DNA from 3 places in the Bacillus cereus group sp. Bce041 genome. Region 2 is predicted to be linked to each of the others. Evidence: predicted binding sites of a transcription regulator. Region 2 holds the regulator's gene; each other region holds the start of a gene.

Region 1 (10,749 bases), on a different contig from region 2:
GTTAATTATTTCTTGTCGCATAATATGATTCTTTGGCATTTTTCCGCAATACATAAGTTCACATGTTTGTTTTGTATAGCTAAGAAAGAAAGGGTTTAGTAAACGGTCATATAAAACAATATCTGCACGTTTTAAACACTCTATCGCTTTTTTTGTAATAAGCCCTTCATCACCTGGTCCTGCACCAACTAAATATACATATCCGTTCATAATTGCACCTCATCAATTTTTATTTAAAAGGAAGCCAGAGGAGGCTTCCTTTCGAAAATTACATGTATAAATAAATGTCACCGTCAATAACTTCTACTTCGTATGTTTGAATACAGCCGTCATCAGGTTTTTGAACTTCACCTGTTAGTAGTGAGATTTTCCAATCATGCAGTGGACAAAAGACGAATTCTCCAGACACAATCCCTTCTGCTAACGGTCCGTTTTTATGAGGACAACGATTTTCTACAGCTCGAATATCGCCATTTGAAAGGCGGAATAGGGCGATAGACATACCTTTCATTTGCACTTCTTTACCGATTTGAATAGCAAGATCTTCCGCACGCATAACTTTTATTTTTTCTTTCGTGTGTATCATTTAGATCACAGCTCCTTATTTCACAGTTTCTACTTCATACATCGCTTTTAATGATTTCGTTTCTAGTGCTTGTCCCCATGCTTCCGTATATGTTCTACGAGCTGTTTGGAAACGTTCATTTAACGTAGTAACCATACTTGCATCTTGTAGTATTTCTTTTATGTGATCGAAGCCTAAACGTTCTGTCCAGTAGGCGGTACGCTCTCCGTAAATACCAGTTTCACGATAATATTGCATGTAAGCTGCAGCGATGCGAAGGACATCATCTTCAGTAGGGACAATCATTACAAAATCAGCTTCACGTACTTCTGTACCACCATTTCCGCCAATATAAAGTTGGTATCCATTTTCGACACAAACAACGCCAAAATCTTTCGTCAGTACTTCCGCACAGTTACGCGGACAGCCCGTTACACCCATCTTCATTTTATGAGGTGTATCTACCATTTCTAATGATTGTTCAAGGAGCATACCAAGTCCTAATGAATCTTTCGTACCGAAACGGCAGAAGCGAGAACCAACACATGATTTTACATTACGAAGCGATTTTGAATATGCATATCCCGAAGTCATATGTAAGTCAGCCCATATGTTAGGTAAATCTTGTTTCTTAACACCATATAAGCCGATTCGGCTTGCACCTGTAATTTTCACAAGAGGAACATCGTACTTTTTCGCAACTTCAGCAATTTTCATTAAATCATCAGCTGTTGTAACGCCTCCGTACATACGTGGAATAACAGAGAATGTACCATCGTGCTGGATGTTACCATTCATTCTTTCATTAACGAAACGGGACGATTTATCATCTTCATATTCTTCTGGAATCGCCATACGTAAATAGTAGTTTAAAGCAGGGCGGCATTTCGAACAGCCGTCTTCATGTGCAAAACCAAGAACATTTCGTACTTCTTTTGGAGATTTTAAGCCTTTCTCGTGAATGGCTGCTACGACTTCATCACGGGATAAAGGTGTACATCCACACATACCGGCAGATTGCGCTGAGGCATCAAAAGCATCTCCAAGTGTATGAGATAAAACTTGTTCCACAAGTGGACGACATTTACCACAAGAACCTGCGGCTTTCGTACAGCCTTTAACTTCTTCAAAAGTCGTTAACTCTTGTTCTAAAATGGCGTGAACGATTGAACCTTTCGTAACACCATTACATCCACAAATCGTGTCATCCGCACTCATTGTAGCAACGTCAAATTCACTTTCTTCACCAGCTTTGTGAAGAAGGGAAGCTGGTGTATATTCTTGTATATCTTCTTCCTTCTTTAACATGCTAAAGAGACGTGTACCGTCAGCTGTGTCACCATATAAAACGATACCGACGACTTTATTATCACGAATTAATACTTTTTTATAGGAACGTTTACATTCATCAAAGATGGATATTGCTTTCGTTTGATCATCTTCATAAATTTGACCAGCAGAGAATAAATCACAACCTGCAACTTTTAATTGCGTACCGACGATACTGCCCGAATATCCATCAGTTTGTAAATTTGTTATATGTTTTGCTAGTATCGCACCTTGTTCATAAAGAGGAGCAACAAGTCCATATGCGATACCGTCATGCTCTGCACATTCTCCAACTGCATAAATGGACTCATCATTTGTTAGCATATAGTCATTGACTACAATACCGCGATTTACAATTAAACCAGCATCTTTTACTATTTGCGTATTTGGGCGTATTCCGACAGCCATTACGATTAAATCACAATCTACAACTTCACCATCTTCAAATTGAATGCCCTCAACATGGTCTGTACCAAGAATTTTTACAGTTTTCTTTTCCATTAGAAATTTCATGCCTTGCGCTTCTAAATCTTCGCGCAGAAGAGAAGCTGCTTTCGTATCTAGTTGTTGCTCCATTAAGTTTGGCATTAAATGAACAACATGTACGTCCATCCCTAAGTCAATAAGACCTCTTGCGGCTTCTAAACCAAGTAACCCACCACCAATGACAACAGCCTTTTTCTTTTCATTAGCGGTATCAATCATAAATTGTGTATCTTCAATTGTTCGAAATCCTGTTACACCAGGGAGAGTGGAACCTTCTACAGGCAAAATAAAAGCACTAGAACCTGTTGCGATAATGAGTTTGTCATATGTAAGAGTACGATTCTTTTCTGTAATAATAATTTTTTCTTCTCGGTTAATACTTTGAACTTTTTCATTTGTATACAAAGTTATTTCGTTTTCTTCATACCAACTGTATTCATTCATAATGATATCTTGCATATTTGTTTTGCCTTGTAAAACATGAGAGAGCATAATACGGTTGTAGTTTGGATGAGGTTCATCTCCAAAAATAGTAATCTCATATGAATCACTATCATGTTTTAATATTTCTTCCATACAGCGTATGCCAGCCATACCATTTCCGATCATAACTAAACGTTTTTTCATTTTCGTTTCCCCTTTTTCTGTGAAATGTTGAACAAAGGATTATGTTTTTATTATAGAAAATCAAAAAAGGAAGAGATGTGATGTTTATCACATTTTTATAATGATTCACAAATTGTTAAAATTCGGATTTATTCGAGAGGGATGTGTATAGTCTTTACCAAATGAAAGAGCAGGACATAAGTATGTATACTCATGTCCTGCTCTTTATTTATGCTCTCGTAATGGCACGTGGAAATAAAATATTATTTTCTAAATGAATGTGCTCAAATAAATCAGACTCTAGCGCTTCAAGACGTTGGTAAACAAGTCGATAAGTACCGCAAGCTCCTTCTGGAGGAGTAAAGTCATTTGTAACTTTACGAAGTTCTTTAATAATGTTGCCTGCGTGGTTATGTTCATTTTCCAACTCATCTACTACTTTACGTAATTTCACATAGTTTTCGTCAATTGGATTTTGTTCAAATTCTAAAATTAATGGGAAATCTTCTGTTTCTTCTTTAATTAAATGCTGTTCTAATTCCATCTTTAATTCGTGAAATAGCTTATGAATTTGAGCTAAGTGAGGCTGACTTGCTCCATGGACGCGTAATACTTTCGTCACATACGGACTTAACTGTGGTAATTCTTCATTTAAATAGCGATGATGCTTATTTATAACATAATCAATCAATTCACGATAAGAAGCATTTTTCCAATCAATTTCAGATTCATTTAATCGTTTCGTATTATGATAAAGCGTATTTAATTCTGTAAGTACTTCTGTTGCTGATAAATTTCTTTCATGAATTGCATCAATAAGTGGTTTATTACCACCACAACAAAAGTCTATTCTATATGATTTAAAAAGATTACTAGCTTTTGGAAATTGTGTAACAATCTCACCGACAATAGAAGTTTCAGTAAATGTATGTTCCATATGAATGCCTCCATAAAGTTTGAATGTAATATCTAAATTAAGAATAGCAATAAATGAAAAACAATGTGGTGATTGAAATCACTTATAATGTGTCAATTTTAAGGATAATCAAATGAGTTTTATAAAAGGAAGAGGGAGAGGGAATTCGTCATAATAGTTTCTGATAATAAAAAAGAAGCTTACTAGAAGCTTCTTTTTTACTACTATTTTTCACATGCAACTCCATCGCCATCACGATCAAGATGTGAGTCATAACCTGGTTGTCCTTTATATAGAGGAGCTTTCCCGGCAGCTCTAACTGCGGCACAATTTTTGTAATATGCACTACTAGTATTTCCTGAAGCAGGTTGTGTTTGAGCTTGCTGTGCTTTTTGCTCTTCTTGTTGCTTACGAGCTTGTTCATCAGCCTGACGTTTTTGCTCTTCTTGTTGCTTACGAGCTTGCTCATCAGCTAAGCGTTTTTGCTCTTCTTGTTGCTTACGAGCTTGCTCATCAGCTAGGCGTTTTTGCTCTTCTTGTTGTTTACGAGCTTGTTCATCGGCTAGACGTTTTTGCTCTTCTTGTTGTTTACGGGCTTGTTCATCAGCCTGACGTTTTTCATCCTCTTGCTTACGAGCTTGTTCATCGGCTAGACGCTTCTCATCTTCTTGCTTTTGAGTTTTTTCGTCCGCCTCTTTTTTCTTTTCGCTATCTTTGTGTTCTTCATTGTTAGAAGCAACTTTTGTACTAGTTGCTGTCGTTTTTTCAGAAGAAGAATCTGAAATACCTGATAGCGCAACAAAAATGACAAATAATACGGCTGTAATAATAAATTGTTTTTTCGCTACACCTGTTTTCTTAATAACAGATAAGATTGCTAGAACAAGGAAGAATATAAATAGAATGAAACTTAAAGTAGAAAAAAACTCGACGACGGGGTGTTCCGATTTTGTTGTACCGGCCGTTATTAATATAATAGAAATCATAAAAAGAATAACGGTAGGACGTCCATATTGTTTTGCTTTTCCATTTTTCTTAAAGAATGAAATAATACATAAGATTAAAAGAATAAAAGCAATAAAAAATAAAGTTGCAACAATATTACTTAAAATCGTCATTTTCATACCTCCATTTGTAAGATTCTTCTTATTGATTATATAGGAACTTATTGGATATTACACGTTTTATATAAATTTAGAAAGTTAATATTTTTACTAGACTTATAAACATTTATTTTGTATATAAGGAAAAATAGATATATTTCCTATTACGTTTTGAAAGAGATTTCATAAATTATAGTATATCGATTGAAAGGAGGAGATTTGAATGGAATTTCAATTGTTGGTAACTTGTATATTACAAGAAGGTAATGCTTACTTTTTAGTAACGAAGGTAGACGATGTTATTACGTTAAAAGTACCGATTACTGCGGGAGTAGCAGGTTTATTTTTAGCTTTAGGTGTACCAAGATGTTCTTAATTTAAATCTCTATAGTAGAAGGGGAAGGGACATGCCTTCCTTTTTTACTATTACATAATATAATTATGTAAACTTAAATATCATATTTGTGATAGCACGTTTGAAATGGACATGCATATACTATAATGTTTCATTGGATGTTAGCGGTGAAAGGTAGTTTTAATAAGTGCATCCAGTGATGTTTTTAAGTTATGAAAATAAAAGAGGTGCTATTATATATGAAAAGAAAAACATTTGATATTCCAGTTACATTGCGAAGAGAGTGGTTTTTACTAGAGTTAGCTTATTTAACGAAAAAATATGGAATTGAAATTGCAACTAGCAAAATGGATGCTGCACCGTTTTTAAGAGATCAAGTTACAGAATCAAAGATAGGGAAAGGGTTACAATACGATAAATATGATGATGAATATATAATTGAAAATTAAAGGGTAACAACAAAATTAAATTAATTTATAACAAATTATAAAATAAAGCAGATTCTAAATATAGAATCTGCTTTATTATGAAGTACTTGTAGTCAACTAACCTCTTTCTAGTGTTTTTCCTACATATTTCTCTTGCGTTATTCCAAAAGATTCACGAAGAATGCGAGCATAATCTTTAGATTCTATTGGTCGTTTATTTTTAGTGCCTTTAAAGGTTTCTGTATAATTTTTATTTGTTAATGATATGTGACCATAAGTAGTTAATTTACAAGTGATAGCCCCTTTATTAAAAGGAGATTCTTTATGCTCTACAATCACTTTTTGAATGTTATTCACTTTTTTCTCATCTATTGGATCTACAGTGAAAGCATAGCCTATTTTCCATTCGTTTGAAGGTTCAGATTGTAAGAAACTTGTAGATTCCCCGTTAGCTCCTTTTCTCATTTCTAAAATATGCGTACCTTTTCGAGTATTTCGCTTACGAATTCGATATTCTCCTGTTTGAGAGGAGATGACTTCTCCGTTAAAAGGGACTGGATGTAAAGGGAGATGAGATGCAAAACCTGCATCCACAACATAATCTTTATCCTCATGACTTAATATGATAATGACATGACCATCATCGGGTTTCCATTTATTATCGTACAGATCATAAACAGTACCGGCTACTTTGTATACTTGAAACCCACAATCAATTAAAAAATAATACAATAAGGAGTTTAATTCATAACAAAGTCCACCTCGTTTTTGAATAAGTAACTTTTCTATTAAGTTATCTTTTGAGATATTTTTAATAGTACCAGCCATAATGTCAAGATTTTCATAGGGGAGAATCATTCCCATTTTTAAGAGAATTTCATCTAAATCATCAAATGTTATTTCTTTTGCAGGAATTTTTAAGCGTTTAAAAAACTCCTTTTGTAAATTGGTCATCATAAAGTATTCTCCTTTCTTTTTACAGAATTTTCTTCTGCTCACCGATAGGTTAGTACTTCTAAAAAGTTAATTCAAGTGCGCGGAAATTATCATAATATATGTTTCTGGAAATGTGATTTTCTATTCTGAAATTTCAGTTTAATTTTTAATCGTAGGAAAGTCTTATAATATAAGCTCCTTTAAAATTAGTTTGTATTTAATGAAAAGAAAGTACATATCTTTATTATATTTTTAAATAACTAACTAGTAATAAAATGTTTTTTCACTAAAATTTTTTCAAGATTTGTATGCTTTATATAAACAATATTGATTTAAAAAATATCTGGATGTAGCTAAGTTAACAATTATTGAGAAACTTTTTTGTCGTATTCTATCAAAAGGAAGAGGTAGAAACAAAGAGAATAACGAGAGTTAAGGAAGAGGGTATACAACTAGTAACCTTCTAAAAATAGGGCTAACATCTTTTTAAAATAAAAGATTAGCTATTATTAAGGAAGGGAAAATATTATAAAGAACACCTTCTTTCAAAAAAATAGGGGGAGTAATATGCGACTGATGAGAAGATGTGTGGCCTTACTAATTGTATTTTTTATCATGGCTCCAACGATTAGCACAAATGTACAGGCAGAAGTTGTAAAAGAGCTTGGAAAGGGGTTTCCTGATACAGAAGTATTCACACCTGGAGAATGGTTTTTAGGCCAAAAACCTGCTAATTATGATGAGAATAAACCGCCAATTCTCTTTGTACAAGGAAGAAATGGTAATGCTGATAGTTGGTATGGAAAGACAGTATATCATGATATAAATGATATGTATGATTATGCTTTAAAAGCAGGCTATCAAACAGTGTTTATACAATTGTATGATGCAGCGGGGAAAGGTTCGGCTAGTCAGTGGGATAACGGAAAATTGTTAGCACAAAAACTGGAAGAAATATATAATCATTTCGGTAAAAAAGTTAATATTGTAGCGCATAGTAAAGGTGGTATTGATACACAAGCCGCATTAGTTGAATATGGTGCGAATCGATTTGTTGGAAATGTTATTACACTTGCTACACCGCATCACGGCTCAAATTTAGCAGATTTGTCATATAGTTGGTGGGCAGGGTGGCTTGCTTCTATATTAGGTCAAAAAGATGATGGTACGTACTCGTTACAAATAGGTGAAATGGCAAAGTTTCGTTCAATAATAGATAACAACCCAGCAGCTAAATTAAACCGTTACTATACGGCTACTGGAACTAGCTGGGGGCCAACATTTTCTGCATTATCTATGGGTGGGTTATATTTATCATCGTACGGTTCAAATGATGGACTAGTAAATGAATGGAGTGCCAAGCTATCGTACGGTACACATTTATTTACAGATTCCAGATTTGATCATGACAATATAAGAAAAGGATCAGCTGTTTTTGCACGAATTGAACCATATTTACGTACGACAAATGTGGGATTACCAGCTTTAGTAGCATCCAGCACTAGTTCAAATGAAAATCTAGAACAATTAAATACAACTTCAAATCAAAATATTTTAGGAGGCGAATTACCACAAAATCAGTGGATAGAGCAAAGTATTTCTGTTGATAAAAAGGCTGAAGGAATAGTTTCTGTACTAACTGCTTCTTCTGATGTTGAAGTACAAATGGTATCTCCAAAAGGAAAAATCTATGCAAATAAAGATAGCGCTATAACTACTAGTGAAGGCGAATCTTTCTTTAATGGGGCGACAATTAGAACATTTAAGTTTAATAAATTGGAAGTAGGCGAATGGAAAATCAAAATGATGGCGAAACAGTCGAAAGATGCATATTTAGTTGTAAGCGATTACAAGGGTGGCGCGCCATTTGTTCTTCAAATGCCTACAAAAGTTAAAGTAAATAAACCTGAGTATAAACTGAAAAAATCACCTGTAGCACCTGAAATGAAAGGGGATCTTTCCATAACAGTAAGAGTCGTTAATAAAGAAGGTAAGTTAGTCTCTGAATTTAATGAATTACAAAATGTTAATACGAATACATTTACAGGTGCTTTGAAAGATATAAAACAACCGGGAGTATATAACGTTACGATGGATATAAAAGGGATGAATAAAGAAGGAAAATCATATAATCGTACGATTGTTAAGTCGGTTTATGTAGAGAAATAAGGAAGAATAAATAAGTATAATAAAAAAGTGCAGAAATCTTGTGTTAGAAAGAATTCTGCACTTTTTTTGCGTGATGAAAGATAATAAAAGTCGAAGAAAACTGTTATTCAATAAAAAAAGATGCTGAAATAGCATCTGAATGTAAAGAAATAATATTAACTTAGTTTTGTAACTGTTAATTCAACTGAATTTATACCATTGTCACAAGTTGCAATACTTTGACGATTAAAACCACTATTATTTCTAAGTTGAAGAGTTGAATTAGCAGGCACTGTAACAATCGTTTCGCCAACAAGTTGAAGACATTCGTTATTTGATGAAGTATTCATTTGAATAGCGAAGTCACCTTGACTATTAGCAAGTGGATTATTATTTAAAAATATGGTTATGACTGGGATATGTGGAAATACAGGATTTAAAGTAGTATTAATACTGGAAATGAACGAAACTCTATAATCACCAGCTTGTCTAAAGTGTATAGTAGTGGGATTTAGTAAGGAAACGCCTCCTGCTAAAGGTCCAACGTGATTAAATGGAAAAGGATCGCCAAAAGGAACAGTTATAAATTCAGTTTGCCAAAAAGTTCCGTATGCAGGACAGCTTCGTTTATGTGAATGGTCACATGAACATTTTTTATACGAGTTTGAAGAATGATAGTATGAACCCAATATATTACCTCCTATTCTTAATAAATTTAAACCACATAGTAGTTTATGAAGGTGAATCACAATTGGCGTGTATGCTTGTACTATAAAAGGAGATAGATGTGGAATATAAAGTGGTCAAATGATGAAATGTAGTATTTGGGTATTACCTGTAACACCTTTTGAAGATGATAAGGTTCATAATTTGATAGAAAAATAAATGGAATTTCTAAATAGATGGAAGTAATGAGGATACGTTTATCCCGCTATTTTCCGAGCAGTAAGACTCCCATCTCAAAATTCAGCGAAAGCAAAGAAGTTAGGTGGGGATGAACAAAACCCCCACTCATTAAAGTTTCACTTTACTATATTAATTTCGTCTGACAAACAGCAATATTATCTTTCGCTGTATGGATGTTATCATTTGGTGAAGTTATGGCATTTAACTGTATGTATATTAGGTTATTCAGTTTATTTTTTTATTTGCGTAGCTGAGCAGGAAGAAATCAGAAAATATAGAATAATGTACATATGAAGCATCGTTTGTTTTTGGTGTGAATAGTAATTAAAGATACGCTAAAATATTTAAAATTGTAACGAAAGAGAGATTAAATAATAGAGGGAGCAACTTACATGGAAAATATATTAAAGGTATCTTCAAAATCAAGCCCAAATTCAGTCGCGGGTGCAATAGCGGGTGTACTAAGAACAAGTGGTAATGTGGAAATTCAAGCGATTGGGGCTGGAGCTATAAATCAAGCGATTAAAGCAATTGCGATTGCAAGAGGGTTCGTCGCTCCAAGTGGTATTGACTTAGCCTTCGTACCAGCATTTCAAGAGATTTCTATCAATAATGAAGAAAGAACAGCGATTAAATTAATTGTAGGCCCTAGAAAGAAAAGGTCTTAGTAGAAGAGAGTGTTACTATAAGGGGAAAAGACCAATAGACTTCCCATGTTAGATACGTTATTTTATGTAACCGATCCTTGGGTGTGGACATGGCATTATGCCGGACGCATGTCTGTTAAGTTCTCCTTAAACTTAGCGAGTGTTCTAGATACTTAAAAATGCCAAATCCTTTATGATATAAGGGATTTGGCATTTTTGATGTTTTAAAAATAAACACCCTTAAAACTGCTCATTTTTTTCCCAAGATTCAACGATATAGTATGAAAAACCTTATTATATCAAGGTTTATAAGTGTTGGTTTCC
Region 2 (10,749 bases):
CGTTATGGTGAGATTTAATTGTTTGTGCAGTTGCTGTACCACTCTCAACGATATCTGTGTAAAGTGTACCTTGCGCTAAGAAGTCCATACCTTGTAATTTTGACGCTTCATCATCAAATACGTAAATGAATTCGTTACCGATGATTTTGCGTTTTTGTTCTGGATCTTCTACACCTTTTAACTTGTCCATGAAGCGGTCTCTTGCATCCACTTTAATAACGTTCATATGGAAGCCTTCGCTAAATGTTTTCATAACGCCTTCTGCTTCACCTTTACGAAGTAAACCGTGGTCAACGAAAATACATGTTAATTGATCACCAATTGCTTTATGAATTAATACTGCTACAACAGAAGAGTCTACACCGCCACTAAGTGCGCATAGTACTTTTTTGTCTCCAACAGTTTCACGAATCTTTTCTAATTCTACTTCGATAAAGTTCTCCATGTTCCATCCTTCAGAACAACCACATACGCCGAATACGAAGTTTTTAATTAAATCGTTACCGTGCTCAGAGTGACGTACTTCTGGGTGGAATTGTACACCGTATAAGTTTTTCGCTTCATTGCTCATACCAGCAATTGGGCAAGACTCACTTGTTGCGTCTACTACGAATCCTTCAGGTAAACCAGTTACTAAGTCACCATGACTCATCCATACAACTTGCTCTTCTGGAAGGTTCGCATATAGTTTTGATTCGTTCTCTACTTTAAGAACAGCTTTTCCGTACTCGCGGTGATTTGCACGCTCTACTTTACCACCGAAGTGTTGCGTCATAAGCTGCATACCGTAACAAATACCGAAGATTGGTAAACCTAGTTCAAAGATTTTTTCATCACAATGTAATGCACCTTCACCGTATACACTATTTGGTCCACCAGAGAAAATAATCCCTTTTGGATTCATTGCTTTAATTTCTTCTGCAGTAATTGTATGTGGATGAAGTTCACTGTATACACCGAACTCACGAATTCGACGTGCTATTAACTGATTGTATTGACTTCCAAAATCTAAAACGATAATTGTATCGTGTTGTTTCTTCAAAATAATCACCCCAACGTTAGTTCTCGTATATAAATATTTTCACCAATTTGGCGAAAAGCATTACCAATATAATAAAAAAAGCCAGTCCTCCGCCTCTAGTCTCATAACAAAGAAAAGGCAGGGGTCTGGCTTTATAAAGAAAGATAGTCTCCGCTCTTTATAAATATAAGACACACTGCCTTCATAGTCAGGTTGTTTACGGTAACCCGGTAGAGACTCTCAAACCATATCATTGAGGATATATGAAGGATCGTTTTATATTATCTTCCTAGATTCTAACAATGAAGTATCAATATGGTCAAGAGAGAAAGCGACAAAATTCTACAGAAATTCATTTCCTTTTCTAAAAAACATAAAAAAACATCCATTTCTATATAGAAATGGATGTTTTTTAGGACAAACGGAATTACATCATTCCGCCCATACCGCCCATGCCCATGCCGCCCATGTCAGGCATTGCTGGTGCATTTGGTTCTGGCTTGTCAGCTACTACAGCTTCAGTTGTTAAGAACATAGCTGCAACAGATGCTGCGTTTTGAAGTGCAGAACGAGTTACTTTAGCTGGATCTACGATACCAGACTCAAGCATGTTAACCCATTCGCCAGTAGCTGCGTTGAAACCAACGCCTACTTTTTCGCCTTTTAGACGCTCTACAACTACAGATCCTTCTAGACCAGCGTTGATTGCGATTTGACGAACTGGCTCTTCTAGTGCGCGAAGTACGATGTTGATACCTGTTGCTTCGTCGCCTTCAGCTACGATAGAAGCTACTTTTGTGTATACGTTCATAAGTGAAGTACCACCACCTGCAACGATACCTTCTTCTACTGCTGCACGAGTTGAGTTAAGTGCATCTTCAATGCGAAGTTTGCGCTCTTTTAACTCAGTTTCAGTTGCTGCACCTACTTTAATTACTGCTACGCCACCTGCTAGTTTAGCAAGACGCTCTTGTAATTTTTCACGATCGAATTCAGAAGTTGTTTCTTCTAATTGCGCACGGATTTGACCGATGCGAGCTTCGATTTGTTCTGTGCTTCCTACACCTTCAACTACAGTTGTGTTTTCTTTTGTAACAACAACTTTACCAGCGCGTCCTAAAGATTCAACTGTAGCAGATTTTAAGTCACGACCTAATTCTTCAGTGATTACTTCGCCACCTGTTAAGATTGCGATATCTTCTAGCATTGCTTTACGACGGTCACCAAATCCAGGAGCTTTAACAGCTACTACGTTGAATGTACCACGAAGTTTGTTCACTACTAATGTAGCTAAAGCTTCGCCTTCTACATCTTCAGCAATGATAAGAAGTGGTTTACCTTGTTGTACCACTTGCTCTAATACTGGTAAGATTTCTTGAATGTTAGAAATCTTTTTGTCAGTAATTAAGATGTATGGGTTATCAAGAACTGCTTCCATTTTGTCAGAATCAGTAATCATGTAAGGAGATGCATATCCACGATCAAATTGCATACCTTCTACTACGTCTAATTCTGTTGTGAATCCTTTAGACTCTTCTAAAGTAATAACGCCGTCGTTACCAACGCGCTCCATTGCTTCAGCGATTAATTGACCTACTTCTTCGTCAGCTGCAGAAATAGCAGCTACTTGTGCGATAGAAGATTTGCCTTCGATTGGTTTAGAAATCGTTTTTAATTCTTCAATTGCAGCAGTAACAGCTTTTTCGATACCTTTACGAAGCCCCATTGGGTTCGCACCAGCTGTTACGTTTTTAAGACCTTCACGAATCATAGCTTGCGCTAATACAGTTGCAGTTGTTGTTCCGTCACCAGCTACGTCATTTGTTTTGCTAGCAACTTCTGCTACTAATTTCGCACCCATGTTTTCGAATGCATCTTCTAATTCGATTTCTTTTGCGATTGTTACACCATCATTTGTAATAAGTGGTGAACCAAATTTTTTCTCAAGTACAACGTTACGACCTTTTGGTCCAAGCGTAACTTTTACTGCGTTTGCAAGAGTGTCGACACCGCGAAGCATCGAACGACGTGCTTCTTCACTAAATTTAATATCTTTTGCCATAATAATTGACCCCCTTGGATTTTTTAAGATTTATATAATTAACCGATAACTGCTAAAATGTCACTTTCACGTAAAATCAAGTAGTCTGTACCTTCATATTTCACTTCAGTACCTGCATATTTTGAGAAGATGATAAGATCACCTGCTGCTACCTCTAAAGCAACACGCTCACCATTCTCAAGCACTCGACCAGTACCTACTGCAACAACTTTACCCTCTTGTGGTTTTTCTTTTGCAGTATCTGGTAATACAATACCACTTGCTGTTTTTTCTTCTGCTTGAACAAGCTCAATTACAACGCGATCACCTAATGGCTTTAGCATGAACAATAACCTCCTCATTTTGTTATGTAAATTTCTTTTATTAGCACTCAAGTCATCCGAGTGCTAACACACTTATAATAATAAATAATCTCAATTTCTTTTGCAAGTAAAAAAATCATAATTTTTTCGCAAATCACTATATAAACTTTCTATATACAATACTGCCTTTACTATATGAATCGTTGTTTCCACTGCTCGTATGTTACAATATGAAAGGACACCCTAAGTTGTTTTCGCTACACATACAACTTTCTCCTGTCTTCTATTATAATTTCAAATAAGGATTTACGAAAAAAACATAATTCAAGAGGTTTATATCGTAGGTAGCATATTTACATGTTATCCTAACTTATCTCATACACTATAGTTAGAAAGGATGGTTAAACCATTTGAAGAAACAATACTGGTGGATTATCGTTACATACATTTTAATGCAGTTATCTGGCGTTGTTGGATTACCACTTCTCCTAAAAACAGGACTCTATGATAATAGAGGATTTACCATTGAGGAAAAAGGACAAATCATAACAGGACACTGGGCAATTATTAGCTTCTTTGTTGCATTATGTATCGTACTTTGGTTACTTAGAACAGATATTCGTGACAGGCATTTAGATGCAATGCGCTCTTCTGTTCCAGCTACTATTGGATGGATTTTTATCGGGTTCTTCTTAGCTTTCTTTTCACAAATAGTTGCCGGTATGATCGAGATGCAGCTGCTAGGAATTAAACAAGGTTCAGAAAATACAATGAAACTTATGGAAATTGCAAGAACGACACCTTGGTTCCTTATTGTTGTTTCTATAATTGGACCTATCTTAGAAGAAATCGTATTTAGAAAAATTCTATTCGGCACGCTTTATAAGAAGTTTAACTTCTTTATCGCAGCTATCATTAGTTCGCTTGTATTCGCAGCAATTCATTTTGATTTTACTCACTTATTGGTATACACTGCTATGGGGCTCGTATTCGCCTTCTTATATGTGAAGACGAAACGTATTATCGTTCCGATTGCAGCTCATGTTGCGATGAATACATTAGTCGCTATTGGGCAAATTTTTATGAGCAATGAACAAATTCAAGAAATGATTAAAGAAGCTGAAAAAATGCAAGGCTTTATCGGAGGATTTTTTGTATGAGAAACTCACCATTGTTCATGGCTGCACTATACTTCCTTCTTGGATGTATCTTTACACGCTTCGCCATTACGAACGTGACAGATACAATCTGGAATATGTGGACAATACTATTTGCAGTTATGGCAACAATTGATTTTAATTTGGCACTTCGCCTTATATTAGTTAAATTCACAAAGAAGAAACAATAATAAAACGCAGAGGTCGCTTCCTCTGCGTTTTATTGTGGATAGTTTTTCAAAAAGTAAACTAATGTTTGTAACTCTACAGCTAAGTCAATATGATGAATTCTAATATTCTCTGATACGTTTAATCGCGCTGGTGTGAAATTCAAAATACCGTGCACGCTTGTTTCAGCTAATCTATCTGCTACAGCTTGTGCTACTGTAGCCGGTACTGTTAATATTGCCACTTGTATATCATTTGATAATCTCTCTTCTAATTCATCTAAATGATATACAGGAATGCCCCCGATTTCTGTTCCAACTTTCTCTTCACTAACATCAAATGCCATTTCAATTTTTGTATTATTGTTTTTCGTGAAATTATAATGTAAGAAAGCGGTCCCTAAATTACCTACTCCAATAAGTGCTACACGTGTTATATCATCTTGATCAAGTGTTTCGCGGAAAAATGATAATAAATAATTTACGTTATATCCATATCCCTTTTTCCCTAACGCTCCAAAATACGAAAAATCTCTTCGTATTGTTGCGGAATCTACTTTTACTGCCTCACTCAATTCGGCCGATGAAACACGCTGCTTACCAGAAAGAGATAAGTTTTGGATAAATCGATAGTATAGAGGCAATCTTTTAGCAGTGGCTTGTGGAATCTTTTGCTGATCCATATGACCTCTCCTCTCTTCCTATCTTTATTCATATACTTTAATCAAATACAGAAGTTTAGCACTCATTAAATTCCTTGTATAATAAAGAGAAGAAGTATTCTCTCTTTATTTTAAACTATACACTATTTTTAGTATGATTGAGAAATATAAACATGGCAAAGTTAAGAAATTATTTGAGGTGAAAACATTGATTTTATTACAAGTAAACGCGCTTTCGAAATTATACGGTGCAGAAACGATTCTTGCAAACATAAAATTGGAAGTACAAACAAAAGATCGTATCGCATTAGTTGGAAGGAATGGAGCAGGAAAATCTACATTATTAAAAATTATCGCTGGTGAATTATCTCATGATGGTGGCGAAATTATAAAACCGAAAGATGTCTCAATCGGATATTTAGCTCAAAATACTGGACTAGAAACGTCTTTAACAATTTGGGATGAAATGCTAACCGTCTTTACCCACTTACAGCAAATGGAGACAAAACTTCGAAGGCTTGAGCAAGAAATGGGAAAAGAAGAAAACTTTTCAAACGAAGCTACATATGAAAGATTGTTAGCTGATTATGACCAACTACAACTCAATTATAAAGATCAAGGTGGATATCAATATGAAGCGGATATTCGCTCCATTTTAAGCGGCCTTGGCTTCCCAGTTGAAACGCACCAGACGACGATCTCTACTTTAAGCGGCGGGCAAAAAACAAGATTAGCTCTCGGGAAATTATTATTAACAAAACCAGACTTACTTATTTTGGACGAGCCTACAAACCATTTAGACATCGAAACATTAACATGGCTTGAGCAATATTTGCAAGGTTATCCTGGCGCAATATTAATCGTCTCACATGACCGTTATTTCTTAGACAAACTCGTTACACAAGTATATGAAATTTCGAATAAAGAAAGCAGACGATTTGTTGGTAACTACAGTAAATATTTAGACTTAAAATCAGCATTATATGAGCAAGAAATGAAACGTTACGAAAAACAACAAGATGAAATCGCAAAACTTGAGGACTTCGTTCAAAAGAATATAGCTCGCGCTTCTACAACCAAACGTGCTCAAAGTCGCCGTAAACAACTAGACAGAATGGAATTATTAACGAGACCATTAGGGGATTCTAAGTCAGCATCATTCCACTTCGATATTGAAAAACAAAGTGGAAATGATGTTTTACAAGTAAATGATGCAACCATCGGCTATGATGAAAACCCTATAATTGAACATGTAACTATGCGCTTAACTCGCGGAGATAGTGTTGCTTTAGTTGGTCCAAACGGAATTGGGAAATCCACATTGTTAAAATCCATTGTGAATAAGTTACCACTATTAAATGGTGATGTTTCTTTCGGATCAAATGTATCTGTTGGTTATTATGATCAAGAACAAGCAAACTTAACATCTTCTAAACGGGTTTTAAATGAACTATGGGATGAATATCCACTGCAACCGGAAAAAGAAATCCGTACTATACTTGGGAATTTTTTATTCACAGGAGATGATGTACTGAAACCAGTATCTTCCCTTAGTGGTGGACAAAAAGCTCGATTAGCTCTTGCAAAACTTATGATGCAAAAGTCAAATTTGTTAATTCTAGATGAGCCTACGAACCACCTTGATTTAAATAGTAAAGAGATTTTGGAGAATGCTTTAATTGATTACCCTGGGACTCTTCTATTCGTCTCACATGACCGCTACTTTATTAACCGTGTAACAACGACTGTGGTTGAGTTATCAACAGAAGGTGCACAGGAATATTTAGGGGATTACGATTACTACGTTGAAAAGAAAAATGAAATGATTGAACGTGCAGAACTTGAACAGCAAGAAAGTGACGTTCCTGTTCAAAAGGTGATTGCACAAGAGAAATTAAATTATTTAGAAGAAAAAGAGCGTAAAAAACTAGAGCGTCAACGCACTAGAAAAATTGAAGAGCTAGAACAAAGTATAGTGGAATTAGAAGAAGAAATTGCTACGTTAGAAGATCAACTTTGCTTACCAGAAATATATGCAGATTATGAAAAAGCTAGTGAAATTACAACTAAAAAGCAAACGCTACAAGAACAACTTGAAACTTGTATGGCAGAATGGGAAGAGCTGCATGTATAAGCATATTTAAATAAGGAAGATGTCTCATAAGTCAGGATTTTTGACTATGTGACATCTTTTTTTAGTACTTAAACAATTTTTTGAATATATCTATCGTAACTTAGAATATACTAACGATTTTTTAAATATATCTATTGTAACCCTATATATATTAACAATTCGACACGAAATATCGTTTTAACGACAAAGATTGACAATATTAGCATCTTCTATAATGGGGAGATGTTTCAAAATGTTTTTCGGGGATATCTTCTTGCTTTTTATTTCCCGAAAAAGAACAAATTCAAAGGTCTGACATCAACCTATTTACCCACAAGTTTATACACATATCCACCTTTATAAAATAAACATCAAAATAGCTTTTCCACATTATCCACAGTCAATAAAAAAGTTATCAACATTTTATATACACAATAAAACCCACATTATCAACAGATAATATGGGTTTTATCCACAGCCTGTGGTTAATTATGTGTATAACTATGCTTCAATATCTAATCCTGGATTTGCATTTAAGGCTAATGTTGCACGCTTACCTTGTTCATAAGCAATTGTCCCTGCCGCTGCAATCATCGCTGCATTATCTGTGCATAAAGATAGCGGCGGAATAATTAATTCAATGTTTTCTTTTTGTGCAAATTCCTCTTCTAATCGCGCACGAAGTCCTTTATTAGCAGCTACTCCACCAGCAAGAAGTAATTGCTTTACATTATAAGCTTCTGCTGCACGAGCTGCTTTCGTTACAAGTACATCTATTACACTTTCTTGGAAACTTGCCGCTAAATCTTCTGGTGCAATTTCTATACCGCGCTGTTTTGCGTTATGCACAGTGTTGATAACTGCTGATTTCAATCCACTAAAGCTAAAATCATACGAATCCGGTTCTAGCCATGCACGAGGCAAATCAATTGTCGGTTCTCCTTCATGTGCAAGGCGATCAATATGAGGACCACCTGGATATGGCATAGATAACGTACGAGCTACTTTATCATATGCTTCTCCAGCTGCATCGTCTCGTGTTTCACCAATTACTTCGAATGAACCATGTTCTTTCATATAAACAAGTTCTGTATGCCCACCAGATACAACAAGTGATAATAACGGGAATTGAACTTCTTTTACTAAACGGTTCGCATAAATATGACCAGCAATATGATGAACACCGACTAACGGAATATCATGTGCAAACGCTACTGCCTTCGCTGCATTTACTCCAATTAGAAGTGCTCCTACTAAACCAGGACCTTCTGTTACAGCAATTGCATCAATATCATCAAATGTGATATTTGCTTCCTTTAAAGCTTCTTCTAACACAACTGTAATTTCTTCTACATGATGACGGGATGCAATCTCTGGTACAACGCCGCCAAAACGTTTATGACTTTCAATTTGTGATGCAACGACATTCGCAATAATTTCCGTTCCATTTTTAACAACTGCTACTGCTGTTTCATCACAACTTGTTTCAATACCAAGTATAATCGTATTTTTTTCCATTATATATTCACCCACATTACGAGACCATCTTCCTGATTGTCTGCATAGTATCGTTTACGAATCCCACCATTTTGAAATCCGTATTTTCTGTATAACTGCTTTGCTACTTCATTTGATACACGTACTTCAAGTGTCATTGTTTTTACCCCTAGTTCTTTCGCTTCAGAAATAACTGCTTTCAATAGGGCATCTCCTAACTTTTGACCTCGGTATTCTGGCAAAATAGCTATATTTGTTATATGTGATTCATCAATAATTATCCACAATCCACAATACCCGACTACACGACCATCTTTTTCTAACACAATATAATGTGCATGTTCATTCATCGTTAATTCACGGTGAAAGGCATCTGCAGTCCAAGGAGTTGAAAAAGACGCTTCTTCAATAGCTACAATTTGAGCAATATCATCAAGCTCCATCTTTCTAAATATCATATCCATCTTCTGCAAGCTCCTACTTGTTTTGACTTTCTAACCACTTTGTTTCAGCTTCAGCTAAACGAAGATAGCTTGGAACAAACGTATGCACATCTTGTTCTTCTTTTTGTAATCCTAAGAATGCTAGCTCACTTGGTCTTGGGTTATTTTTAGTAAATGGAGCGAATACAGCTTGATCACCTAAATGTTCTATAATTGTTTCTTTATGCAATTTAACATCGTTACCGATAAATAAAACAGGCTGTCCTTTATCTTTTAACATTTGCAACCAGTCTACAATAAGAATAATTCGGTCTTCTTCTATTGAAGTTAACTGCTCTCCTTCATATGTATATAACCCAGTATAAATTTGCCCACGTCTTCCATCAAATAAAGGACAAATTAACCCGTTAAAGTTAGCACCGTTTGCAGCTACTACCTCTAAACTTGATACACCTACAATTGGTATTTGAAGTGACCAAGCTAATGTTTTCGCCGCTGTCACGCCTATACGAACACCTGTATAGGATCCAGGTCCAGCAGCTACAACGATTTTAGTTAATTCCTTCGGTTTTACACCGCATTCTTTTAACAGTTTCTCTACAGCTGGCATAAGACGTACAGAATGGTTTTTTGTTAAATTTGTAATGATTTCCCCAATTACGTTTTCTTCCTCAATAAGGGATACACCCATTACGTAATTTGAAGTATCAATTGCTAGTACTTTCATCTTGTAATAGCTCCTCACATAATCTAATATAGCGATCTCCAATTGGCTCGAGTATAATTTTTCTTGTGTCATCTCCAGCATGGAATAAACTAATTTGTAACTTTTCATTCGGTAAATATGCTTCTATTAAATGAGCCCATTCTACTACCGTAATTCCTTCACCGTAGAAATATTCATCAAAGCCTAAGTCCTCTTCACTTTCTGCTAAGCGATACACGTCCATATGATATAGCGGTAATCTTCCTTTATATTCTTTAATGATATTAAAGGTAGGACTATTTACAACTCTTTTCACTCCAAGACCTTTTGCTAGTCCCTTTGTAAAAGTCGTCTTACCAGCTCCAAGATCTCCTTCTAAAATAATTACGTCTTGTGCCTCTACGAGCTCACCTAGTTTTTCTGATAACCTTTGTGTTTCCTCAGAAGATTTTGTTGTTACTTCATATTTACTCACAGACTTCACCTACTTTACTCACAATGTTCTCTGCTCTTTATTATACAGGTTTTGAATATATAAAAAAGTCCTTAGGAGTTGTCCTAAGGATAGTTTGACTGTCTTTATTAGTTTTTTGTTAAAACAAATAAAAAAATACGAAAC
Region 3 (10,749 bases), on a different contig from region 2:
GATAACTTTACCAATTGAGAGTTCATTTGTCAGGAAGAAATCAATAATAGTCCCCGCAAATAATTGTCCGATAAAGATGAGTAATGTTAAATAAAAGGCTGATATTTTAGGAGTAATATAGTTGGATAATGAAATAACGATAACTCCTACTAATCCGCCTAAGTATACGGCGATAGGAATAGATTGCAACTTATGAATAGGGATATACAATGAATCTGAACTGAAAATTAAAAATAACATAGAGAAAAATAATCCAGTAATATAATTGAAAAACGTGCCTTCCCAGTTTCCAATTTCCTTTGCTAAATTCGCGTTAATAATTCTAGCAACAACGATAGAAACACCAGCTAAAATAGCGATCGTAATATATAACATTTTCTTGCCCCCATTAATAAATTGTCATGATTATAATTCCAGAAGAGATGAAACATAATCCAATTAGTTTTTTCTTTTCAAACTTTGCAACTTTCATTCCTAATAAGCCGAAATGATCAATAACGATGGAAGCAATAGATTGACCGAGTAAACTTAATGCGATCGTAATAGAAGCACCAAGGACGGAGAAACTTATATTGTTAAAAAGAACAGTGAATACTCCAATCGCTCCAGCGCTATATAAAAAAAGTGGAATACTTTTATCGAAACGAATTTTATTTTTGTTTATGATTAAAATGAAGATAACTGCAATTAAACCGACAAGGTGAATGACCACGCTTGCTGTGTACTTGCCAATTAACTCAGATAAAATTCCATTCAATGGAAGCATAACGGCGATGAGCACACCAATAAAGACAGAAAGAAAGTTATACAATGTAATATCCCCTTTGTATTTCATATTTGTAATGACTGTATCATGCTGAAATTGTGTATTGTTATGACATATGTCATAGTGGAAGAAGAAAATTTTGATTACAATGGGGATGAGTTGTAAAGGTGGGGAACTATGAAGAAAGTATGTAATTCTATTAAATTAGCAGAGTATATGAAGAAAAATAATATTGATTCATTTTTTAGTCATGATATGAAGCCATATATGAAACTTATATTTTTTAAAAAGAATGAGTTTATTTGTAGAGAAAATGAAGAGATAGATTATTTATTTTTCTTCGTTGAAGGAAAAGCGAAAGCGTTTAATACATTAAGTAACGGGAAATCTGTATTATTATGCTTTTATGATAGCTTGCAGCTGTTAGGAGATGTGGAGTTAATTCATTCTCAAAAGACAACTTCAAACGTACAAGTGATGGCAGATTCATATTGTGTTGGTTTGCCTTTAGGGAAAGTGAGAAATCAACTATTTAATGATGCGAAATTTTTACGATGTATTTGCGGATCGTTAGCGCATAAGTTAAATCGGCTTTCAAAAAATAGTACAATTAATTTACTATATCCTCTTGAAAATAGACTTGCGAGTTACATGTTAGCAGCAGGAGAACGGGCAGTACAGCACGGAAATAGAATTGTATTTAGTGGGAATTTAACGGAAACAGCGGAATTGTTAGGAACGAGCTATCGGCATTTGTTGCGCACATTAAATGTTTTTTGTGATAAAGAGATAATAAAGAAGAATGATGGTTGTTTTGAAGTAGTAAACGTGGAAGTTTTGAGAGAATTGGCAGCAGATGTTTATAAATAGGAGGAGAGTATAAATGATAACACCTATATTTAGAATTTTTGATATTGAAAAAGCAAAACTATTTTACTTAGGTTTTTTAGGATTTAAACTGGATTGGGAACATCGGTATGAGGAAAATATGCCATTATATTTGCAAATTTCGTTACAGGATGCTGTGATACATTTATCAGAACATCATGGTGATGCCTCACCAGGTGGTGCGATTCGGATCAAAATAGATGATGTAAAGGATTATCATTCTGTAGTATTAAGTAAAGAATATGCTTATTCGAAGCCGAATATAGAAAAAACACCTTGGGGTACAATTGAATTAACCGTAATTGATCCGTTTTCAAATAGAATTACACTATACGAGGAAAAATTGTAGAAATGGAATGAAGAGTAGTTCATAGAGCAGTGAACTGCTCTTTTTTATTTTGAGTAGATATTGAATCATATAAAAAGAAAATGTTATGATTATGGAAACGTATGAATATATGAACAAGTATTCATGCGTTTAAGAAGAGGAGGGATTAGAATGAAAGATCTAATTATTATTGGGGCGGGTCAAGCTGGATTAACAATGGGATATTACTTGAAGCAAGAAGGGCATAATTTTTTATTACTTGAGGCAGGAAAACGAGTTGGTGATTCATGGAGAAATCGATATGATTCTTTGCAGCTTTTTACCCCAAGGTCTTACAGTAGCTTGCCGGGTATGGCGTTAATAGGTGAAAAAAATGAATTTCCATATAAAGATGAAATTGCAACTTATTTAGAAGAATATGCAAGACATTTTCAATTACCGGTACAATTACAAACGGAAGTTCTAAAAATAAAGAAAGAAAAAGAAATATTTGAATTACATACTCCTACAGAAATTTTACAAACGAAAAAAGTTATTATCGCATCAGGTGCTTTTCAGCAACCGTTTATTCCCTCAGTTTCAGCAAATCTATCATCACATATTTTTCAAATACATTCATCACAATATAAATCACCATCACAAATTCCTAAGGGAAAAGTACTAGTAGTAGGTGGTGGGAATTCAGGAATGCAAATTGCAGTAGAACTGGCAAAGACTCATGAAGTTACGGTGTCTATTAGTCATCCTTTAACGTTTTTACCGTTACAACTTTTTGGAAAAAGTATTTTTAATCTGCTAGAAAAAGTGGGTTTATTGTACGCTGAAATAAATACAAAGAGGGGAAGATGGTTTCAGAAGAGAAAGGACCCTATTTTCGGTTTTGAAGGTAAGAAACTTATTCGTAATGGAGCAATCAAACTGCAAGAAAAAGTAGTAAGTGCATCAAGAAATAACATTATGTTTCAGAATGGTGATACTTATAGTGCAGAAAGCATTATATGGTCAACTGGTTTTGTTCAAAATTATAATTGGATTGAAATTGAACAGGCAGTGAATGAGAAAGGATTTCCTAATCATATAAAGGGAATCAGTCCAGTAAAAGGATTGTATTATATCGGTTTACCATGGCAATCTCAAAGGGGTTCCGCACTTATTTGTGGTGTAGGAAAGGATGCAGAGTATGTACTTTCTGAAATCAAAAAAATAGATCAGTAGCAATAACTACTGATCATCCATATGTACATGAATTAGGAGAGGTCAAACATTTATTAACTTTATTATAATAGATTTTCATAGGATTAAAAACTGAAAATTCAAATTTAATGTTGAGAAAGTTTTTTGTATCGAAATATATGAAAAAATAGGGATTTTTATTAAAACAGAAAAAGATATTTCTATTTTAGTAAATTATGATATAGTCTAAATAAGTGTGTTTTTCCATAAATGTAATTATTTTCATTGTAATTTTGTTTATATGAGGGAAGGAGAAGTAATTATGAAGTTTGATGATCAACGCTTACTAGGAGTCCGATTAGGTTCTGTACTTGTGACAGAGGAAAATCAATATTTAGTAATTAAGAAAAAAGATCATTATGCACTGTTAAATATACATAATTTAGAATGCACTCATGTTGAAGTGCAGTTAGAACATTTGGAAGAAATGTTGCGGGAAGATTTCCAAGAAAGTATAACGGAGATTATCGCACCAGAACATATAAAAATTGTTGCGAAAAATGTTATATAGATAAAGAAGCTGGAAGGAACAGCTTCTTTATTTTCATTATAAGGATAACGTTTTTACAACCTCACCAATGATCCCTTCCATTTGATGAACACCTAAATCGGAATTAGTCATAATAACAGCACCATTCCCGCAGTATGGATAACAAACCATCATACATTGAAATCCAACGCCCCATCCGAGTGAATAAATCTGTAATTCTTCATTAGAATCATCTAGAAAAAAACCTAATCCAGTCCATTTTGAGCAACCTTGAGGAGAAATCATGTCTATTACTAATTTTTGAGAAAGTTTTAGTTTGCCCTTTCCTTGTAAGGAATGAATGATTTCAATAACTAAAGCTGATAAGTCAGTTGGTGTTGTCCAAATACCTGAAGCAGCTGCGAATGGATAAAATGGATACTTCTCATTTGTTACAGTTCTATCTTTATTATGTCCGCAAGCAAAAACATCGGTTTTATCTATGTCTTTTGGAGAAAAAAGTGTACTATTTTTCATTTGTAATGGCTGGAAGATGTGTTCTTCTAATAACTGACTAAATGATCTTCCTGTAATATCTTCTAGTAGTAGTTCGATTATACAAAAGTTTGCGTCTGAGTAGTGAAATTCACTTTCTGGTTTATAAGTTACCTCTATAGGTACGGGGCAATATAGTGTTTTACCGGAAAGGAGCTCAGACATATTAGGTAAGCCTTTTGCAGGTGTATAATGTTCAAAACTATTAGGTGGATCAATGAGTCCAGATTGATGGCTTAATAAGTTTCTCAAAGTGATGCTTTTTTGTGAAGTAAATAGATTAGTAGGAATGTTCCAAGATGTGAGTTTATCATTTACGTCTTCGTCTAAATGCAAGATTTCTTGATCTGATAACATTAGTACGAGCATTGTAGTGATGAATTTGCTGATAGAACAAGAATTAAAGAGAGAATTTGTAGTAACAGCTCTAGTTGTTCCAGCTTCAAGTGTTCCAAAGGCAGTCGCTTCATCTAGTTTGCCATTACATATAACAGCGAGGCTTAAACCTGCAACGGAATATTGGTTCATTTTCTCGTATATATTGCTACTTTTTAAGTTCATGGTGACTCCTTTCTTTAAAGACAGAATAGTATTTTTATTATACAGTAGTAAAAAAAAGAAAACACTTCGTCATTCACCAATGAAGTGTTTTCTTTTTTAGTTAGTTTGAAGTGAACTTTTGAAAAAATTTGTCTCGGTACATGTACATAACCCATGAGATTGTTATTAAAGAAATGATGATTTGTTTGTTTTTAATTGGTGCATTGAAAACAAGCCAACCAACTATATCAAATAACAAATGTAGCACGATTGAAAGAACTACAAATTGAAGTAACGTATTTAAAAATCTTTTCATAAAGTGTCCCCCTAAAATAATAGGTTTTATTAACAGTTTGATATAGTGATATTATACATTAAATGTGTATTGTGGTAAAATTTACATAAGTTAGTGGAATAAAGTAAATGAAAGTTAGTAAGGGGGGAACATTCATGGAATTCTGGATGGTTATACTGATAGTAGCTGTTGGTTTCATTTATATCGCTGAAAAATTAACTACAATTGAAAAGAAAAATGATGCGCGTTTAAAGAGAATTGAAGATAGATTACAATTAATTACGAAAGAAATGGGAATTATAGAAAGAGAACCTGAAATTAATAAAGAACTACGCCAGCTTGTAGAAGAAGGCAAAAAAATTACAGCAGTTAAGAGAGTAAGAGAAGCTTTTAGTTTTTCCTTACTAGAAGCGAAGCAATATGTTGATAAATTATAAAAAAGATCATCCATTTGGGTGATCTTTTTTACTGCACCATGCGTGTATTTACATAAGCCGCGATTATAAAGTGTCCAATTATATGGAACAAACATTTGAGATAAATTGTCTAATATAGGTAATAACTATTTAGCTTGAAAGAAAGGGTTGATAACATGAAAAAGAATACGTTGTTAAAAGTAGGATTATGTGTAGGTTTACTAGGAACAATTCAATTTGTTAGCACAATTTCTTCTGTACAAGCATCACAAAAGGTAGAGAAAACAGTAATAAAAAATGAGACGGGAACCATTTCAATATCTCAGTTAAACAAGAATGTATGGGTTCATACGGAGTTAGGTTATTTTAATGGAGAAGCAGTTCCTTCGAACGGTCTAGTTCTTAATACTACTAAAGGACTAGTGCTTGTTGATTCTTCTTGGGATAACAAATTAACGAAGGAACTAATGGAAATGGTAGAAAAGAAATTTCAGAAGCGCATAACGGATGTCATTATTACACATGCGCACGCTGATCGAATTGGCGGAATAAAAACGTTGAAAGAAAGAGGAATTAAAGCGCATAGTACAGCATTAACCGCAGAACTAGCAAAGAACAGTGGATATGAAGAGCCGCTTGGAGATTTACAAATAATTACGAGTTTGAAGTTTGGCAATACAAAAGTAGAAACGTTCTATCCAGGGAAAGGACATACAGAAGATAATATTGTTGTTTGGTTGCCACAATATCAAATTTTAGCTGGAGGCTGTTTAGTAAAATCTGCGGAAGCTAAAGATTTAGGAAATGTTGCGGATGCGTATGTAAATGAATGGTCTACATCGATTGAGAATGTGCTGAAGCGATATGGAAATATAAATTCGGTAGTACCTGGTCATGGAGAAGTAGGAGACAAGGGATTACTTTTACATACATTGGATTTATTAAAATAAGAAATTGTAGAAATACAAAAGAAAGGAGAAATAATTTTCTCCTTTCTTTCTTTCTTCTAACTATATTTAAATGCTGAATCTGTCGATTACGTCAGCATATATTACTGAGATTTTAATTCCAAGTATACAAATACTAGTACTGTCATAATTGCAATAACAACGTAAGTAGCATCAAGCATTATAAGTGTTTTTAAAGTTTCAGTCATCGTAATTCACCCCTGTTATAAAAATATAACATGATCTTTTTATTGATTAGATTAGAGATCATAAAGATAAAATGTATATGAAATTTCTTAAGTAGCTTCTATATAAATATATCATATAAATAATGTAAGTAATGTTAAGATAGTGTAAATGTATTGTAAATAAAGAGGTTTACAATGAAGGCTTTAATAAAAAAATGATAGTTCCTTAAAATAAAAAATACGCTATTTTCATATGAGATGAATTGCAATTATTTGTATAAGGGATTCAAAAAAATTTTTTTGTTGTATATATTTCTCCAAATTAATTATTTAGCTATTTAAAAGTATCGAAAGATGTGTGCACACTAATGTATATTTTTTGGATGTCAATAAAAGTATTATGTCAACAATATGAACTGTCACAAATCTTTATATATTATTGTGATTGATATCACATCACTTTTTTTCAATGGGTATTATGCTTAAGGTGTAATGAATGATTGGGAGAGGGTGGGATGATATGTTTTGTTATCAATGTGAACAAACGCCAACAGGCGGATGTAAAGTAATGGGTGTTTGTGGCAAGAATGAAACGATTGCGAGTCTACAAGATACGATTGTGTTTGGGCTAAAAGGAATTGCAGCTTATCGCACACATGCTGCTCAGCTAGGGTATACGGATGGATTTGTAGATGCTACAACACAAGAAGCTTTATATATGACATTAACAAATTCTAATTTTAACGAACAAGAGCATATTGATATGGCTATGAAAGTGGGGAAATCAGCTTTACAGGTGATGGAATTATTAGATGAGGCACATACGAATCATTTTGGTGTGCCAGAACCTGTACAAATTACACAAAATCGTGTAGAAGGTAAAGCAATTGTAGTTACGGGCCATAATTTATTTGCATTAGAAGAACTATTAAAGCAAACAGAAGGAAAAGACATTAATATTTATACGCATTCTGAAATGCTACCAGCACACGGATACCCGCAACTGAAAAAATATAAACATTTAAAAGGAAACATCGGTAAGGCATGGTATGATCAAAGACGCCTTTTTGAAAAATTTACTGGTGCCATATTAGCTACAACGAACTGTGTTATGCCAATTAAAGGATCATACTCTGATCGATTCTTTTCATATGACATTGCAGGTTTAGAGGGTGTACAAAAAATTGAAAATGATGATTTTACACCATTGATTCAAAAAGCACTAGAACTTTCAGAAGTACATATGGAGTCGGATGAACAGTTAGTAACAGGGTTTCATCATAATACAGTATTATCATTAGCTCCGGAAATTATTAATGCAGTAAAAGAGGGGAAGATAAAGCGTTTCTTTGTTATTACCGGTTGTGATGCACCGGGAAAAGGTGGAGAATATTATCGTGAATTAGCAACGTCACTTCCGCCAGAAACAGTTATTTTAACAACTTCTTGCGGGAAATTCCGCTTTAATGATGTGGATTACGGTGTTGTACCTGGTACCGAGATTCCGCGCTACATCGACTTAGGACAATGTAATAATTCCATTTCTACAGTGAAAATAGCAGCTGCATTAGCTGATGCTTTCCAATGTGAAGTGAATGAATTGCCAGTAAGTATTGTGCTATCATGGTTTGAACAAAAAGCGGTTGCCATTTTACTCGGGCTATTTAGTCTTGGAATTCAAGATATTCGCATCGGTCCAAAGGCTCCTGAATTTATTTCACCTGGCGTGCTTGATGTATTACAAGAAACATTTGGTTTAAAACTAATTACAAATGCAGCAGAAGACATGGCTATGATGTTATCGTAACGGAAAAGATGTTTTCACTTAATTGTGGCTTTATAAATCATTTGTATGTGTGTGAGTAAACACACATACAAATGATTATTAATAAAGAAAATCGCTATATCTATAAAATTTATAGAGCTTTTAAAGTATAACACCACATGCCCATCACCTTAAGATTTTAAGTATCCCCAAAACGAAATTTCTACATGAATATCTATAATTTTACCTCTTTTTCATTTGATTTGAAAATAAGCTTTCTATTTTTAAAAACCAACGATACCACCTCAAATTATAGGAATAAAATCCATTCATTTATTAGGAAAATGGATTGAAAATAATAAGGTAGACTAAAAAGTAAAATATTATTTATGATAATCATTCTTTTATAAAATTTAAATTGGAAATAGCCCTACTCATTTTGATTGCGCATTTTCAAAATGGAGGGGCTTTTTTTACTGTAAAATCAATAACTGCATCTTATTTTTGTTGAAAAAATTCTCATTCTTATTTTGAAAGTGATATGGGTACATTTACATGCACATCAATCTTTTATTATGAAGTGGACCTTGAATATATTGTTTTTTATTGACAGACATAAAAATGATTTATTTGTTGTATTGATAATTTATAGACGTTATAATAAAATGTTTATGTATATGTAAACTTAATTTATTTTCGTTTGGTTTTATTGTAAGGTTAGGCAGTGTTGATAACAATAAAATAATGAATATATCACCTGTAAAAAGAATGAAACCAATACGGAGAAGATGATTTCGTTAAAAATTCAAAAAATAAGCGTTATTAGCTCTTGAAGAAAAATGACTAGAAAAATTACAAGCATATGGAAAATAGGGTTATACAAAAAGTCCTAAAGGGGGACGGAATTATGGAGAAAAGAAAGTATTCAGTAACACCACAAGATCGAATGAATTATGTATTAGGTCTTTATTCTGCAGATCAACAAATTAATGCAGTTCTTTATTTTCCTGTAGGTATATCCAAGGAAATACTTGAAGAATCAGTAAGGATAACGTTGCAATTGCAACCAGTTTTGAACAGCCGGTTTGTAGAAAATGATATTCCTTACTGGGAGGAACATTCATCTGACACTAACTCATCTATTTGCTTTTTTGCAGAAGGAAATAATCAAGAACTTGAAATAATGGCAATAGATTTTATTAAGGAACCTGGTGATCGTATTCAGGGGCCTATGGTTCAAACGAAATTATTACGGGGCACTACAATAGATATGTTAGTTGTGAAATTGTCTCATCTATGTTCAGATGGTGCAGGAGTCAAGGAATATATAAAATTGCTTGGAACAATATATACTCACCTTTCATTGGGACGGTCTAAGAAGCAAATTATAAAGGAATTTGATGAGGGAAATGAGAGTTGTCGAGATCAATCACATGTATTCAAATACGCTGGAATATCGGACATAAAAAGTGCGTATCGTCCTAACCAAGAACAACAGGCATCGTTATGGTCTTTTCCATCTCAACCTAACAAAAATAAATTTCCCCAAATGTCCGTACGGCGATTGAGCCATAAGCAAACTCTACGTTTAACCCAATGGACAAAAGCACAACAGGTTACCTTGAATGATGTAATCATGACTGCTTACTTCCGAGTTTTATCACATTTCACTGTGTATGCAGAACCTCGCACTGCAGAAAAAATGATTGGTTTGACAATTGATTTACGTCGATATCTGCCTAATAATACAACTGGTGCTATTTGCAACTTATCCGGTATGGAAATGCCAGTGATTAAAATGGAAGACGATGAAACATTTAAGCAGACTCTTGTTCGAGTTAAACAATCAATGGATAAAATAAAGTCTCAAAATCCAGGTCTTTCTTCAGCAGCAGGAATGGAGTTACTGGCAGAAATGAAGCTATCTACAGTGAAGGAAATGTATAATCAGCAATATGAACAGGCTGTACAGATGGGGATGGCGTTGCCATTACTGACAAATTTGGGAGTGATTGCTGAGGAACCTATTCAGTTTGGTCAAATTCAAGCTGAGGACGGGTATATGGCATCACCTATTATGTATGCACCATTCTTTTCAATGGGAGCAAGCTCTTATAATGGAAGGCTTACATTTACGATCGGTTATCATGCGCCGGATACATCAAAAGAAAAGGTAGAAAAATTTTTAGATAGTGTTGCTAATCAACTATCAGAAATAAAATAAAAGAGAATATAGAGAACAGATTTCTAACAGAATTGTATTTTAGGGGCTCGTATCATGTACGGATAATCTCTGGAAATTTTCTCTGACCGCACTTGCCTTTATGCTTTATATGCAATGGGAATGGTAGTGAGAAAC

The links. Region 2 encodes Rex, which represses fermentation and respiration genes when NADH is low (regulators of the CRP and FNR family bind a similar motif). Its sites were predicted from a motif close to TTGTGAAATATTTCACAA; they were not measured.
Positions count from the first base shown of each region.
Region 1: a site for Rex is predicted at 3,083-3,100, ahead of nirB (NADPH-nitrite reductase large subunit). Genes of this name have one in related genera too.
Region 3: a site for Rex is predicted at 7,065-7,082, ahead of hcp (hydroxylamine reductase). Genes of this name have one in related genera too.

Region 1 covers NZ_JBQXON010000003.1:405,767-416,515, reverse strand. Annotated here, with positions in the region: gene ACUN13_RS13695 (uroporphyrin-III C-methyltransferase) at 1-210, opposite strand, end outside; gene nirD (nitrite reductase small subunit NirD) at 269-586, opposite strand; gene nirB (NADPH-nitrite reductase large subunit) at 602-3,007, opposite strand; gene ric (iron-sulfur cluster repair di-iron protein) at 3,216-3,923, opposite strand; gene ACUN13_RS13675 (excalibur calcium-binding domain-containing protein) at 4,127-5,020, opposite strand; gene exsG (exosporium protein ExsG) at 5,229-5,381, shown strand; gene ACUN13_RS13665 (hypothetical protein) at 5,600-5,809, shown strand; gene ACUN13_RS13660 (arylamine N-acetyltransferase family protein) at 5,906-6,745, opposite strand; gene ACUN13_RS13655 (esterase/lipase family protein) at 7,292-8,893, shown strand; gene ACUN13_RS13650 (hypothetical protein) at 9,049-9,561, opposite strand; gene ACUN13_RS13645 (stage V sporulation protein S) at 10,171-10,446, shown strand.
Region 2 covers NZ_JBQXON010000032.1:4,869-15,617, forward strand. Annotated here, with positions in the region: gene guaA (glutamine-hydrolyzing GMP synthase) at 1-1,042, opposite strand, end outside; purine riboswitch at 1,207-1,308, opposite strand; gene groL (chaperonin GroEL) at 1,449-3,083, opposite strand; gene groES (co-chaperone GroES) at 3,122-3,406, opposite strand; gene ACUN13_RS31335 (CPBP family intramembrane glutamic endopeptidase) at 3,796-4,545, shown strand; gene ACUN13_RS31340 (YdiK family protein) at 4,542-4,733, shown strand; gene ACUN13_RS31345 (redox-sensing transcriptional repressor Rex) at 4,763-5,392, opposite strand; gene ACUN13_RS31350 (ABC-F family ATP-binding cassette domain-containing protein) at 5,580-7,505, shown strand; gene tsaD (tRNA (adenosine(37)-N6)-threonylcarbamoyltransferase complex transferase subunit TsaD) at 7,986-9,002, opposite strand; gene rimI (ribosomal protein S18-alanine N-acetyltransferase) at 9,002-9,445, opposite strand; gene tsaB (tRNA (adenosine(37)-N6)-threonylcarbamoyltransferase complex dimerization subunit type 1 TsaB) at 9,459-10,151, opposite strand; gene tsaE (tRNA (adenosine(37)-N6)-threonylcarbamoyltransferase complex ATPase subunit type 1 TsaE) at 10,132-10,605, opposite strand.
Region 3 covers NZ_JBQXON010000012.1:94,944-105,692, forward strand. Annotated here, with positions in the region: gene ACUN13_RS25940 (DMT family transporter) at 1-375, opposite strand, end outside; gene ACUN13_RS25945 (DMT family transporter) at 389-835, opposite strand; gene yeiL (transcriptional regulator YeiL) at 944-1,636, shown strand; gene ACUN13_RS25955 (glyoxalase superfamily protein) at 1,650-2,003, shown strand; gene ACUN13_RS25960 (flavin-containing monooxygenase) at 2,154-3,197, shown strand; gene ACUN13_RS25965 (hypothetical protein) at 3,478-3,726, shown strand; gene ACUN13_RS25970 (serine hydrolase domain-containing protein) at 3,763-4,800, opposite strand; gene ACUN13_RS25975 (hypothetical protein) at 4,901-5,095, opposite strand; gene ACUN13_RS25980 (hypothetical protein) at 5,230-5,511, shown strand; gene bla2 (BcII family subclass B1 metallo-beta-lactamase) at 5,667-6,440, shown strand; gene hcp (hydroxylamine reductase) at 7,146-8,432, shown strand; gene ACUN13_RS25995 (condensation domain-containing protein) at 9,298-10,614, shown strand.